DNA from 2 places in the Flintibacter sp. HCN-6482 genome. Region 2 is predicted to be linked to the other one. Evidence: predicted binding sites of a transcription regulator. Region 2 holds the regulator's gene; the other holds the start of a gene.

Evidence for each region. The regulator HrcA, encoded in region 2, represses chaperone genes, less so after heat shock. The targets are predictions, from matches to a motif close to TGTTAGCACTCNNNNNNNNNGAGTGCTAACA.
Region 1: WKS99_RS02505 (Hsp20/alpha crystallin family protein) is a predicted target of HrcA. The motif match lies at 2,986-3,016, and genes of this name have one in related genera.

Annotation. Positions count from the first base shown of each region.
Region 1 is NZ_JBBKBK010000001.1:514,732-521,971, reverse strand. It holds gene clpB (ATP-dependent chaperone ClpB) at 1-2,245, opposite strand, end outside; gene WKS99_RS02505 (Hsp20/alpha crystallin family protein) at 2,432-2,863, opposite strand; gene WKS99_RS02500 (2-hydroxyacid dehydrogenase) at 3,107-4,096, shown strand; gene WKS99_RS02495 (2-hydroxyacyl-CoA dehydratase) at 4,160-5,491, opposite strand; gene WKS99_RS02490 (acyl-CoA dehydratase activase-related protein) at 5,613-7,240, opposite strand, start outside.
Region 2 is NZ_JBBKBK010000005.1:76,686-83,925, forward strand. It holds gene WKS99_RS12955 (cysteine desulfurase family protein) at 1-409, shown strand, start outside; gene WKS99_RS12960 (MATE family efflux transporter) at 439-1,827, shown strand; gene WKS99_RS12965 (MBL fold metallo-hydrolase) at 1,841-2,683, shown strand; gene WKS99_RS12970 (hypothetical protein) at 2,719-2,874, opposite strand; gene hrcA (heat-inducible transcriptional repressor HrcA) at 3,190-4,257, shown strand; gene grpE (nucleotide exchange factor GrpE) at 4,279-4,890, shown strand; gene WKS99_RS12985 (hypothetical protein) at 4,953-5,090, shown strand; gene dnaK (molecular chaperone DnaK) at 5,132-6,976, shown strand; gene dnaJ (molecular chaperone DnaJ) at 7,159-7,240, shown strand, end outside.

The DNA.
Region 1 (7,240 bases), on a different contig from region 2:
CTTGGTTCCGGGCCTCCTGACTAATCTCACCGTCTGAGCCGATGCCGTCCAGCAGGAACTGGCTGCCCAGATTGGAGGTTAGAATGATGATGGTGTTCTTAAAGTCCACCGTTCTTCCTTGACTGTCCGTAATACGACCGTCATCCAATACCTGAAGTAATATATTGAATACGTCAGGGTGAGCCTTCTCCACCTCATCAAAAAGGATGACGGAGTAGGGCTTTCTCCTCACCGCCTCCGTGAGCTGGCCGCCCTCCTCATAGCCCACATATCCCGGAGGGGCGCCGATGAGCCGGGACACGGAGAATTTCTCCATATATTCGCTCATGTCGATGCGCACCAGGTTCTTTTCGCTGTCGAACAGGGCTTCGGCCAGAGTTTTGGCCAGCTCGGTCTTACCTACGCCGGTAGGGCCCAGGAACAGGAAGGAGCCGATGGGCTTGCTGGGGTCGGCGATCCCGGCCCGGCTGCGCAGGATAGCCTCGGATACCAACCTTACTGCCTCGTCCTGTCCTACCACCCGCTGGTGGAGGATATCCTCCAGGTGGAGCAGCTTGTCCCGCTCCCCCTCCATCAGCCGGGCCACCGGGATGCCGGTCCAGCGTTCAATGATGCGGGCGATTTCCTCCTCGGTGACCTTGTCCCGCAGGAGAGAGCGGGCCTTGCCCTCGTTGGCGATGCTCTCCTCCGCCTCCAGGGCTTTCTTCAGCTCCGGGATGCGGCCATATTGCAGCTCGGCGGCTTTCTCCAGGTCGTACTCCCGCTGGGCTTTCTCCAGGGCGGCGTTGGCCGCCTCCAGCTCCTCCCGCAGCTTCTGTACCTTGCCGATGGCCCCCTTCTCGTTGTCCCACTGGGCTTTCTTGGCCTTGAACTCTTCCCGCATATCGGACAGTTCCCTCTGAATCTCAGCCAGATGCTCCTGGGACAGCTTGTCGGTCTCCTTCTTCAGGGCGGCCTCCTCAATCTCGTGCTGGATGATCTTCCGCTGGATGATGTCCAGTTCAGTGGGCATGGAGTCCATCTCGGTGCGGATCATGGCACAGGCCTCGTCCACCAAGTCGATGGCCTTGTCCGGCAGGAAGCGGTCGGTGATATAGCGGTTGGACAGGGTCGCGGCGGCAATGATAGCCCCGTCCGTGATTTTGACCCCGTGGTACACCTCATACCGCTCCTTGAGCCCCCGGAGGATGGCGATAGCGTCCTCTACTGTGGGTTCGTTGACCATCACGGGCTGGAACCGACGTTCCAGGGCGGCGTCTTTCTCGATATACTGCCGGTACTCGTTGAGAGTGGTGGCGCCGATGCAGTGGAGCTCGCCACGGGCCAGCATGGGTTTGAGCAGGTTGCCTGCATCCATACTGCCCTCAGTCTTGCCAGCGCCCACAATAGTGTGCAGCTCATCAATGAAGAGGATGATGCGGCCCTCGGACTTTTTGACCTCGTTGAGGACGGCCTTCAGCCGCTCCTCGAACTCCCCCCGGTACTTGGCCCCGGCCACAAGGGAGCCCATGTCCAGGGAGAAGATCGTCTTGTCCTTCAGGGAACCGGGCACATCTCCCTTGACAATCCGTTGAGCCAGACCTTCAGCGATGGCGGTCTTGCCCACGCCGGGCTCGCCAATGAGCACAGGGTTGTTCTTGCTCTTACGGGAAAGGATGCGGATGACATTCCGGATTTCATCGTCCCGGCCGATGACCGGGTCCAGCTTGTTCTGGCGGGCCCGCTCCACCAAGTCGGTGCCGTATTTCTTCAGGGCGTTATAGGTATCCTCCGGGTTGTCCGAGGTCACCCGTTGGTTGCCGCGGACGCTGGCCAGAGCCTGCATCACCTTCTCCCTGTCCACATGGTAGGTGCGGAATAACTCCTTTAAGGCACTGTCAGGCTGTGCCAGCAGACCGAGGAAGATGTGTTCCACTGAGATGTACTCGTCCTTCATGGCCTGGGCCTCTTGCTCCGCGCCGCGGAGGGCCCTGTCCACATCCTGGGACACATAGACCTTGTCCGCTTCCCGGCCGGACCCGGACACTTTAGGCAGTTTCTGGACCTCCCCCTTCACTGCCGCCTCAAAGCTGGGAACAGTCATGCCCATAGCGGCGAGCAGCTGGGGAATGAACCCCTCGTTGTCACTGACCAGGGCCAGCAACAGGTGGGGCTGCTCGATCTGCTGATTGCCGTATTCCTGGGAGATGTCCCTGGCCCCCTGGATGGCGGCCAGGGATTTTTGAGTAAATCGATCCATATTCATGAAAAGAAACCTCCTTTAACTTTGGTTTCAAGATTGTCATAAATTAGCACTTGACTGAATTGTTTGCTAAAACAAAAATACACCAACCTGAGATATTTTGCAAGAAAAAATTTGACGCTCGCTGGCTGGCGTATACACCGGCACCCCCAAAAAAGGGCAGGCTCTGAAGCCTGCCCTTCCTTCTGGTCACTGAATGGCGATCCTTCTGCTTTGAGGCTGTATCTCAGCCATCTTAGGCAGAATCAACGTCAACACTCCGTTCTCATAGGAGGCTCGGATAGCGTCCTCCTGAATGCCAGAGGCATCAAAGGAGCGGACAAAAGAGCCGACCCGGCGCTCCCGACACAGGTATTGGCCCTGGTCGTCCCGCTTCTCCTGCTTTTCCTCGTGCTGGGCAGAGATGGTCAGGATGCCTTCCTTCAGCTCCAAATGGATATCCTCCTTTTGGAAGCCAGGCAGTTCAGCTTCCAAAAGGAAGTGGTCACCCTCATCCCGGATATCGGTCCGAAAGGCGGTGGGCTGGCGGTTTGCGGGAGGGAAGAAGCTGCGCTCCAGGTCATCAAAAATCGTGTCTAGACCGCCGTGATAGCGGCCAAAGGGGATCATACTGTACATCATAAGAAACTCCTTTCTGAGGTGGGGGTCCGATCTCAGCGGCCCTTCCTGCCTCACTTAACTTTGGTCCTAGTATATCGTCCAAATGTGAACAGTTCTTGCACACTTTGTGTATAAATTGTAAATATTAGCACTCTTATTATTTGAGTGCTAATATTGGAGTGTTGTACCAACAAAAAAAGTGTGCTACAATATTTATATTCTTTCCCAGAGGAAAAAATTTATCAATGACCGGGAGGATGAATCATGAAAGTATTGATCTTAGGGCCGAAGGCACGCTATGAGGCCTATATGCCGGAGTTTGTTGCACAGCTGCCCTTTGAAACGGCCTACTGTTCTCTGGACCAGTCCCCACAACAGGCGGCGCGGGAAAACGCTGATGCCCAGATCCTGTTCACCGACCCCATCGTGGACGTGACGGGAGAACTGATGGACCTGATGCCCGGTCTGAAGCTGATCCAATCGGAGGGGGTGGCCTACAACCGGATTGATCTGGAGGCGGCCAGGGCCAGGAACATTTTTGTGTGCAACAATAAAGGCTGCAACGCCGCTTCAGTGGCGGAGCATACGGTGATGCTCATGCTCATGGCTCTACGTCACGGTATTACTGGCCACAACGCCCTTCGGGAAGGCCGTCAACGCGAGATGAAGGAGGCGGTCATGGCCTCCAACTCTCCGGAGTTGGGTCTATCCACTGTGGGCTTGGTAGGGCTGGGGGACATCGGTACCGCCACAGCCAGGCTGCTGGCTCCCTTCGGCTGCAAGATGTACTACTACACCGCCCACCGCCGTCCACCCCAGGTAGAGGAAGAGCTGAACGTGGAATATCTCCCACTGGAGGAGCTGGTGTCCCAGTGCGACATTGTATCTCTCCATTGTGCAGTCACCCCGGAGACCACTCATATGGTGGACAAGGCTCTGCTAGACAAGTTCAAGCCGGGAGCCATTTTAGTGAACACCTCTCGTGGCCTGTTGGTGGACAGCCTGGCCGTCCGGCAGGCCCTCATCGACGGCCGACTGGGTGCCATCGCTATGGATGTCTTTGAACCGGAGCCCACTCCCGCTGACCACCCCCTGGTGGACCTCCCTCCAGAGGTCGCGGACCGGGCCATCTACTCGCCCCATCTGGGCGGCAATACCGGCGGCTCCTTCCACCGGGCCCACACCAATATGTGGACCTCGGCCCAGCTGGTGCTGGAGGGGAAGCGGCCCAATTTTATCGTCAATGGGCTGTGAGAAAAAAGAAAAGAGGACCCGGTACACCACTGTACCGGGTCCTTTTTTGTTGAGAGGGAAAGCTTAACTGTGGGCATGAGCCAGCTTGGGAGCCACTTCAGGCTGGGGCGCTCTGGGCGCGGGGGACTCCTGATGAGTCAGGCCCTTGGCGTTGGCCAGCATCAGCTTGATGCGGTTCTCCTGGTTGATCTTGGTGGCGCCTGGGTCGTAGTCGATGGCCACCACGTTGGAGTAGGGGTACTCGTCCTTCAGCTTGCGGATCATACCCTTGCCCACGATGTGGTTGGGCAGGCAGCCAAAGGGCTGGGTACACACGATATTGTTGGTGCCGGAGTGGATGAGCTCCAGCATCTCGGCGGTGAGGAGCCAGCCCTCGCCCATCTTGTTGCCGTCGCCCAGATAGCCATGGACCAGGGAGTGGAGCTCCTGGAAGGTGCCGGGGGCACGGAAGCGGCCGGACTTCTTCAGAGCGGCGATCATATCCTTCTGACAGCCCTCGATATAGGACATGAAGGCCCGGCAGGCGGCCTTCTTGATCCACTTCCCGCCGTACAGATCCACATCAGCCACCCGGTTGTAAATCTTGAAAATAATGAAATCGGTCAGGCCGGGGACTACGGGCTCCACGCCTTCGGAGAGCAGGAACTGCTCCAAATTGTTGTTGCCCAGGGGGGCGAACTTCACATAGATTTCCCCAACCACGCCCACACGAATCTTGGGTTCACCCTGGACAGGGATGGAGGCGAAGTCGGCGCAGATCTGGTCAAAGAGAGCCCGCATCTGCCCTCGGCTCATGCCCTTCCCACTCTGGAAGCCGTCTACCAGCTTCTGAGACCAGTGGGCGATCATGGCGTCGGCCTTTCCCTGCTCTACTTCATAAGGGCGGACCTGATTGGCCACGTTGACGATGATGTCTCCATACATCATGGCAAAGACCGCCTTGCGAATGAAGGGGAGGGTCAAGGAAAAGCCGGGGTTCTTCTCCAGGCCGGACAGATTGACGGAAACCACAGGAATATAGCCCATGTCCGCTTTCTCCAGAGCCTTGCGCAGCAGGTGGATATAGTTGCTGGCCCGGCAGCCGCCGCCAGTCTGGGTGATGAGCAGGCCCACCTTGTGGGGGTCATAGCCGCCGTGCTTCACCGCGTCGATGAGCTGGCCGATGACCAGCAGAGCGGGATAGCAGGTGTCGTTATGGACATATTTCAGGCCTTCATCCACAATGCCCCGGTGGTTGGTGGTGAGCATATCCACCTTGTAGCCCTCACACTCCAGCAGCTTCTGCATCATGCCGAAGTGGACGGGGAGCATCTGGGGCATCAGGAGGGTATACTCCTCCTTCATCTCCTTGGTGAACAGCAGACGGCCAGTTTCGTCATAAACTAATTTTGCCATAAAAAAGTCCCTTTCTGAAAAGAGTGGAGAGCGGGGATTCAGTGTCCGGCTCCGCCGGGTGATTCAAAACCTGTTCGCCTTCAACGAACACAATATCTCCAAGCTTTACACCTAGAAATACTCAACTCTGTTTTCTGGCTTCAATGGCGGCCATCAGGCTCCGAATGCGGATCTTGACGGCGCCCAGGTTGCTGATGTCGTCGATCTTCAACTGGGTGTACAGCTTGCCGCCGTCCTCCAGGATGGAGCGCATCTCGTCGCCGGTGATAGCGTCGATGCCGCAGCCAAAGGATACCAGCTGGATGAGCTCCATATCCGGCTGGGTGCACACATACCGGGCGGCGTTATACATCCTGGCGTGATAGGTCCACTGGTTGAGAACATGGCGGGGAGCCTTATCCTCCAGATAGGCCACCGCATCCTCGGTGACCAGAACAAAGCCGTAGGAGGTGATAAGATCGTTGATACCGTGGTTGATCTCCGGGTCCATATGGTAGGGGCGGCCAGCCACCACCAGGATGGGGCGTCCCTCTGCCCGCGCCTGGGCGATATACTCCCGGCCGCGGGCCCTTAGATCCTCCTTATAGGCATCGTAGGCCGCATAGGCGGCTTTGACGGCGGCCACAGTCTCCCGCTTAGGGATTTGAAACTCGTTGAAAAACCACTCGCTGGCTTTGCGCTCGAAATCCTTGGGGCGGTGAAGGCCAAAGTAGGGGTAGAGGAACCGGGTCTTTTTCAGGTCGGGTACGTTGGCGGCCAGCAGTTCGGGGTAGTAAGCTACCACCGGGCAGTTGTAGTTGTTGTCGCTGACACCCTCGTCAAAGTTATAGGGCATACAGGGGTAGAAGATGGCGTCCACGCCCTCCTCCACCAGCGCCTCCACATGGCCGTGGAGCAGCTTGGCGGGGTAACACACGGTGTCAGAGGGGATTGTGCGTTGGCCCTTGAGATAGAGCTTGCGGCTGGACTGGGGGGAGAGGACCACCCGGAAATTGAGTCGTGTGAACAACTCGAACCAGAAGGGGAGGTTCTCATACATATTCAGGCCGAAGGGAATACCGATTCTCCCTCTGGAGCCATCTCCCTGCCCCGTCCCATGGAGGGAGCGGAGGTGGTCGTATTTGTAGCGCATCAGGTCGGGCAGATGGCTGGGCTCCTCCCCCAGAGGACGGGAGCACCGGTTGCCGGAGACGAAGCGCCGCCCCCCGTCAAAGGAGTTGACGGTGAGGGAGCAGTGATTGGTGCACAGGCCGCAGGTAGCGGGTCTGGCGGTGTGGGAGAAACGGTCCAGAGCCTCCCGGCCCAGCAGCTGGCTCTTGTCCAGGTGCAGGTCACGGGCAGCCAAAGCGGCGCCGAAGGCGCCCATGATGCCCGAAATCACAGGACGGGTCACATTCCGGCCAAGCTCCTGCTCAAAGGCCCGGAGCACCGCGTCATTGAGGAAGGTGCCTCCCTGGACCACAATGTGTTGTCCCAGATCGTCGGCGGAGGCGGCCCGGATAACCTTATATATGGCGTTTTTCACGATGGAGGTGGACAGACCGGCGGAGATATCTTCCACGCTGGCCCCGTCCTTCTGGGCCTGCTTGACGCTGGAGTTCATGAACACAGTGCACCGGGAGCCCAGATTTACCGGATGTTGGGAGAAGAGTCCCAGCTTGGAGAAATCCGCTATGTTGTAGCCCAGAGCCTTGGCAAAGGTCTCAATGAAGGAGCCACAGCCGGAGGAGCAGGCCTCGTTGAGCATGA
Region 2 (7,240 bases):
CGCGGCGTTCGCCGCCGCCGCCCGGCTGGGGCGGCAGACTCTGGAGGAGGACATGGCCCATATGGCCCGGCTGAAGGAAGAAACCGTTCGGCGGCTGGCGGAGGAAGTGCCGAAGGCGAAACTGCTGGCCCAGGGGGGCGCTCCCCACATCCTAGCCATCTCCCTGGTGGGTTATAAGAGCGAGGTGGTGGTCCGCTTCCTGAGTGACCGGGGGGTATATATCTCCTCCGGCTCCGCCTGCCACAAGGGGAAACCCAGCCACGTCTTTGCCGCCCTGAAACTGCCCAAGGGGGAACGGGACGGGGTGCTGCGGATCAGCTTTTCCTACGATACCAAGCAGGAGGACGTAGACGCCTTAATTGAGGGATTGAAAGGGGCATCGGAGAAGCTGTTCCCATCCCTGTCCTGAATGAGAAACAACGAAAAAGGAGCGTTTCCATGTTTGCCTATATGCGGAGAGGACCGAATTTTTATAAGGAGGTCGCTGCTCTGGCCGCGCCTATCATCCTCCAGGATATGATCACCAGCACCCTGAGCATGGCGGACACCTTTATGGTGGGGCTGCTGGGGGAGGAGCCGATGGCGGCGGTTACCCTAGCCAATATTCCACTGTTTGTAGTGCAGCTTTTTATTTTTGGAGTGCAGAGCGGCTCCACGGTCCTGTTGAGCCAATACTGGGGCAAACAGGACATGGAGTCTATCAATCGGATCTATGGGATGGCCCTGTGGCTGGTGATGGCAGTATCGTCTCTGTGCTCGGTCATTCTGCTGATCTGTCCGGTAGAATTTCTCAGCCTCTTTGGCAACGACCGGGCGGTGGTGGAGCTGGCCGCCCAATATGGCCGGCTGGCGGGGCTGTCCTATGTATTCAACGCCTTTTCAATGACTTATATTGCAGCCTTCCGCAGTATGGAGCATCCCCAACTGGGAATGTACATTCTGGCTACCTCTATGGCAGTGAATACCTTTTTGAACTGGGTATTTATTTTCGGAAATCTGGGAGCGCCCGCACTGGGAGTTCAAGGGGCGGCTCTGGCCACCCTCATCGCACGCGTTTTAGAGGTTGTCATCGTGGCCTGTCACATGGCTAGGAATCGGATCTTCCGGGTGCGGTGGAGACTGGTCCTGCGGCCAGGAAAGCGGCTGGCCCGTCAATTTCTGATGTGCAGTGGGCCAGTGGTGCTGAATGAAACCCTGTGGGGGCTAGGTACCTCTATGTATCCCACAGTCATGGGACATATGGCGGGCAGCACGGAGATACTGGCCGCCTATACGCTAGCAGGAAATGTAGAGAAAATATGTAAGGTAGTTTCCATGGGACTTGCCTCTACCGCGGCGATTATCATTGGCCGGGAGATCGGTGCCGGACATAAGGACAGGGTATATGGAGTGGGACTCGCCCTGAACACCTTGGCCGCCGTAGGAGGCGCGGCGCTGGGATTGGCCCTGTGGCTGGTACTGGTTTTCCTGGCGCCTACCTATGTGTTCCCGCTGTTTAAGCTCTCGGCGGGAGCGGCGGCTGCGGCCACTATGATGATTACTCTCCAGGCGGTCATCATGCCGCTGAAGGATTTTAACAGCGTGAATATTGTGGGAGTCCTCCGGGGAGGGGGAGATGTGCGGGCCACTACGCTCATTGACATTCTCCCGCTCTGGCTGGTGGCAGTACCTATGGCCGCTATATGTGGGCTGGTGTTGAAGACGGGGATCTTTTGGGTCTACCTGTCCCTGGGGGTAGAGCAGTTTTGTAAGTGCGTCGGGGGAGTGTGGAGATTAAGGAGCGGCAAGTGGATTCGAGACTTGACCCGCTCTGGAGCACTGGAATAAGGAGGAACAGGACATGAAAGTTGCCGTATTAATGGAAAATACTGCCCAGGAGGGATGCGGTCTGGTGCCGGAGCACGGCCTGTCCCTGTATATCGAATATCGGGGGAAGAGGCTGCTGCTGGATGGGGGCGCCTCAGGACGGTTTGCCGACAACGCCCAGAAGCTTGGGGTGGACCTGGCGGATGTGGACCTGGGGGTGCTGTCCCACGGCCACTATGACCACGCCGATGGCCTGCGCCGGTTCTTCCAGCTCAACCAGAGAGCCAAGGTCTATGTCCGCCCCCAGGCCGGAGGGCCCTACTTCTCCATGACAGAGGAGGGACCCAAATTTATTGGCGTCCACCGGGATATCTGGGAGGGGGCCAGAGAGCGGCTTGTCCCAGTACCGGGACCTATGGAGCTGCTGGAGGGTGGGTGGCTGCTGCCCGACGGTCCAAAGGACCCGGCCTTTATGGGAAAGGCGTCTAACCTGGTCTGCAAGCGAGGGGAGGATGACTTTGTCCCGGACGATTTCAGCCACGAGCAGTCCCTGGTGCTGGAGGGGGAGCGGGGACTGGTGGTCTTCAACTCCTGCAGCCATGGGGGCATCGTCAACATCGTGCGGGGCGTGCTGGACCAGCTGCCCGGAAAGCGGGTGCACGCCGTGGTGGGCGGACTGCATATGTATGCCAAGGGGGGGACTGGCATGAACTGCTCGCCGGAGTATGTACAGTCGGTGGCTGACGCGCTGAAGGCCCTGGGGGTGGAGCGAATCCTGACCGGCCACTGCACCGGACAGCCAGCCCTGGAGCGGCTGACGGAATACTTCGGTCCCGGCTGTCAGGGACTGTATACCGGCCAGGTGTTTACCCTATAAAAAAGAAACATGACCGCCTGTCTATGGACAGACGGTCATGTTGTTTTCTCCTCTAAAGTGGAGAGATATTGGAGCAGAATCGTTTCCACCAGGTTGGAGAGCGAGCGGTTCTCCAGCTGGGCCTGGGCGCGGAGGCGTTCTACCATGTCCTCATGAAAACGAAAGCTGTAATTCTTTTTTTCGATCCCCATAAAATCACCTCATATCTAGTGTAATACATTAGAAACATTTGTCAAGAGCCGGAGCTCTTAGCAGCAAAAGATAGAAGATGCAAAAAATTGGCGGGATTCATTTGTTTACAACAAATTCATAAAGTGCCTATTGACAATTCTGCCCCCCGGTGGTACATTATCTTTAGCACTCAGGAGTATTGAGTGCTAACGAAATGATCAAAGCGCAAGCAGGCCGGCATGAGGATATAAGACGAAGGGTCCGCGGAGCGGAGCTGTCTTGAGCCGGAACGGCCGGAAGCGCATGCCGAGATAAAAGGAACAGGGGGGGGAAACATGGAGCTGACGGATAGAAAAAGACGGATTCTTCGGGCCATCATTGAAACCTATATCGCCACCGCCGAGCCTGTGGGGTCGAAAATGGTAGCGGAGCGGGCCGGACTGGATGTGTCCAGTGCCACCATCCGGAACGAGATGGCTGATTTGACTGATATGGGCCTTTTGGAGCAGCCCCATACCTCCGCCGGACGGGTACCCTCCGCCGCGGGCTACCGGCTGTATGTCAATGAGTTGATGGGTCATCAGCAGTTGACCATGCAGGAGACTCAGCGTATCAACGAGGCGCTGAACCTGAAGATGGAGGAGCTGGATCGAGTGATCGACCGGGCGGGAAAGGTCCTATCCCAGTTCAGCGACTATCCTGTATTTACCATGGCCGCCCCCGCGGAGCGGATCACCGTCAAACGCTATGACCTGCTGAAAGTGGAAGAAAACGCCTTTATCGCCGTGGTCATGACGGACAACTCCATCGTTAAAAATAAACTCATCCATATCCCTGAGGAGGTTTCTGACACCCAGCTCCAACTGCTCTCCGCGGTTCTGAACAGTTCCTTCGTGGGACTGACCCAGGAGGAGATGGAACAGACCTTGGACAAGATGGAGACCCGCACCGCTCCAGGCGCCTTTGAGCTGATTGCCCTGGTGGTGGACTTCGCGGTGGAGATCCTGTCGGAACAGAGCAGCCAAAAGGTCCGAACTACCGGAATCACTCACTTGCTGGAACACCCGGAATACCGAAGCCTGGACAAGGCTAAACCTCTGATGAACTATCTGGCCGAGGAGAAGGATGTGGCCCGGCTGCCTGTGACAATGACCGGCGGCCAGAACATGAACATCCTGATCGGGCCGGAAAATGTCAGTGACGCGCTGAAGGACACCAGTGTGGTCATGGCCAGCTACGACATTGGAGAAAATATGAAGGGCGTCATCGGAGTGGTTGGACCCACCCGGATGGACTACGCCAAGGTCACCGCCCGCCTGTCCTATTTTGCCGACAGCCTGACCCGCATGTTCGGCAAGGGAGAGTTACCCCCGGCAGAGAAAACAGATACACAGGAGCCATAAGCAGGAAAGGAGCGCCGCATCGTGAGCGATAAAAATAAAAAGAAGCAGGCCCAGCCTGAGCAGTGTCAGGAGGATATTCGGAAGGAAGAGGCTGTGGAGCCTGAGGAAGAGGCTGTTCGCACGGAACAGGAGGAGAAAGGGGAGCCCCAGGAGGCCGGCGAGGCCGCCCAGGGGGACCAGAAATCAGGGGAGGCACCCAAGGAGGAGCCCTCCGGAGAGGGGACCGCACCCCTCGACGACCGCTTTCTCCGCCTGGCCGCGGAGTACGACAACTACCGAAAGCGGACCGCCAAGGAGAAGGAGTCCATCTGGAACGACGCCAAGGCGGATACCGCCGCCGCGTTTCTTCCCGTCTATGATAACCTGGAGCGGGCCTTGAAGCAGGACACCGCCGACGAAGCCTACAAAAAAGGGGTGGAGATGACGATGAACCAGCTGAAGGAGATCCTTTCCAAGCTGGGCATCACTGAGATTCCCGCCCTGGGCCAGCCCTTTGATCCGAATCTCCATAACGCTGTTATGCACGTGGAGGATGAGAGCTTGGGCGAGAACGTAGTGGCCGCCGTGTTCCAGGCCGGCTTCCAGTGCGGCGAGAAGGTCATCCGCTTCGCCATGGTGCAGGTGGCCAATTAGGGGAACGGAACCGAGGTGCGCGGCTTATTTTCAAAAGCCGATGGGATTAAAGGAGGAAAACAGTGAAAAGAAATCAGCCCTGCAAGCAGTGCTGTAAAGCGAAAACCTGTGATGCTGTATCCTATACCCTGCTGCTCGCTGGGGGCCTGCTGGCCTGGTGCGCCGCGCTCTACGCCATCGGGCCGCTGTTCCTATTTTAACTTTGTAAACATGAATGTCATATATTTAGGAGGAATGAATTATGTCTAAGATCATCGGTATCGATTTAGGTACGACCAACAGCTGTGTAGCGGTCATGGAGGGCGGCGACGCTGTCGTCATCCCCAACGCCGAAGGCAACCGCACCACCCCCTCTGTGGTGGCTTTTTCCAAGGACGGCGAGCGTATGGTGGGTCAGGTGGCCAAGCGCCAGGCCATCACGAACCCCGACCGGACCGTCATCTCCATCAAGCGTGAGATGGGCTCCGACTACAAGGTGAACATCGATGGCAAGAAGTATACCCCCCAGGAGATCAGCGCCATGATCCTGCAGAAGCTGAAGGCGGACGCCGAGGCCTATCTGGGCACAACAGTCACCGAGGCCGTCATCACAGTCCCCGCCTACTTCACCGATGCCCAGCGCCAGGCCACTAAGGATGCTGGTAAAATCGCCGGCCTGGACGTGAAGCGGATTATCAACGAGCCCACCGCCGCTGCTCTGGCCTACGGCGTAGACAAGGAGACCGCCCAGAAGGTCATGGTGTATGACCTGGGCGGTGGCACCTTCGACGTATCCATCCTGGATATCGACGACGGCGTCATCGAGGTGCTGGCTACCGCTGGTAACAACCGCTTGGGCGGCGACGACTTCGACAAGTGCGTCATGGACTGGATGGCCGCGGAGTTTAAGAAAACTGAGGGTGTGGACCTGACCGGCGACAAGGTGGCCATGCAGCGCTTGAAGGAGGCTGCTGAGAAGGCCAAGATCGAGCTGTCCGGTGTCACTTCTACCAGCATCAACCTGCCCTATATCACCGCTGATGCCACCGGCCCCAAGCACTTGGACCTGACCCTGACTCGGGCCAAGTTCGACCAACTGACCGCCCACCTGGTGGAAGCCACCAGCGGCCCTGTGAAGCAGGCTCTGTCTGATGCCGGACTGAGCGGAAGCGATTTGTCTAAGGTCCTGATGGTGGGCGGCTCCAGCCGTATTCCCGCGGTTCAGGAGATGGTAAAGAAGCTGACTGGCAAGGAGGGCTTCAAGGGCATTAACCCCGACGAGTGCGTGGCCTTGGGCGCCGCTCTCCAGGGCGGTGTGTTTACCGGCGACGTGAAGGACCTGCTGCTGCTGGACGTCACCCCCCTGTCCCTGGGCATTGAGACCATGGGTGGCGTGATGACCAAGCTCATCGAGCGTAACACCACCATCCCCGTGAAGAAGAGCCAGACCTTCACTACCGCCGCTGATAACCAGACCTCCGTAGAAGTCCACGTTCTCCAGGGCGAGCGTGAGATGGCCCAGTACAACAAGACCTTGGGCCGCTTCCACCTGGACGGCATCGCTCCCGCACGCCGGGGTGTGCCTCAGATCGAGGTCACCTTTGATATCGATGCCAACGGCATCGTGAACGTGTCCGCCAAGGATATGGGCACCGGCAAGGAGCAGCATATTACCATTACCTCCTCCACCAATATGTCGAAGGACGACATTGATAAGGCAGTCAAGGAGGCTGAACAGTTCGCCGCCGAAGACGCCAAGCGGAAGGAAGAGGTGGACATCCGCAACAACGGGGACCAGATGGTTTATCAGACAGAAAAGACCCTGGAGGAGATGGGCGATAAGATCCCCGCTGGAGATAAGGGCAAGGTGGAGAGCGCGCTGAACCACCTGAAGGAAACCTTGAAGGGAAATGACACCCAAGCCATCAAGGAGGCCACCGAGGCTCTGACGAAGGAGTTTTACGCAGTGAGCGAAAAGCTGTATGGCCAGGCGCAGGCCGGCCAGCCCGGCCCCGGCCCCGATATGGGCGGCGCCCAGGGCGGTAGCGCCGCCGGCCCTGATGTGGTCGATGCGGACTATGAGGTCGTGGACGACGATCAGAAGTAATAGAAATCTATGGTCCGCGCGGGCGGGGCATCGCCCCGCCTGCGCGCCATTGTGCCTGTTCAAAAGAGTGAAGGGTAAAGAGTGGAGAGTGAAGATATGGTCATTCACTCCGGGCATATGTGCCGCAGACCTTATCTCCGCTCTTCACGTTCCACTCTGAACTCTGAAACAGAGGTGATATCATGCCAGAACAGAAACGAGATTATTACGAGGTCTTGGGCGTGTCCAAAGGGGCCTCGGACGAAGAATTGAAAAAAGCGTACC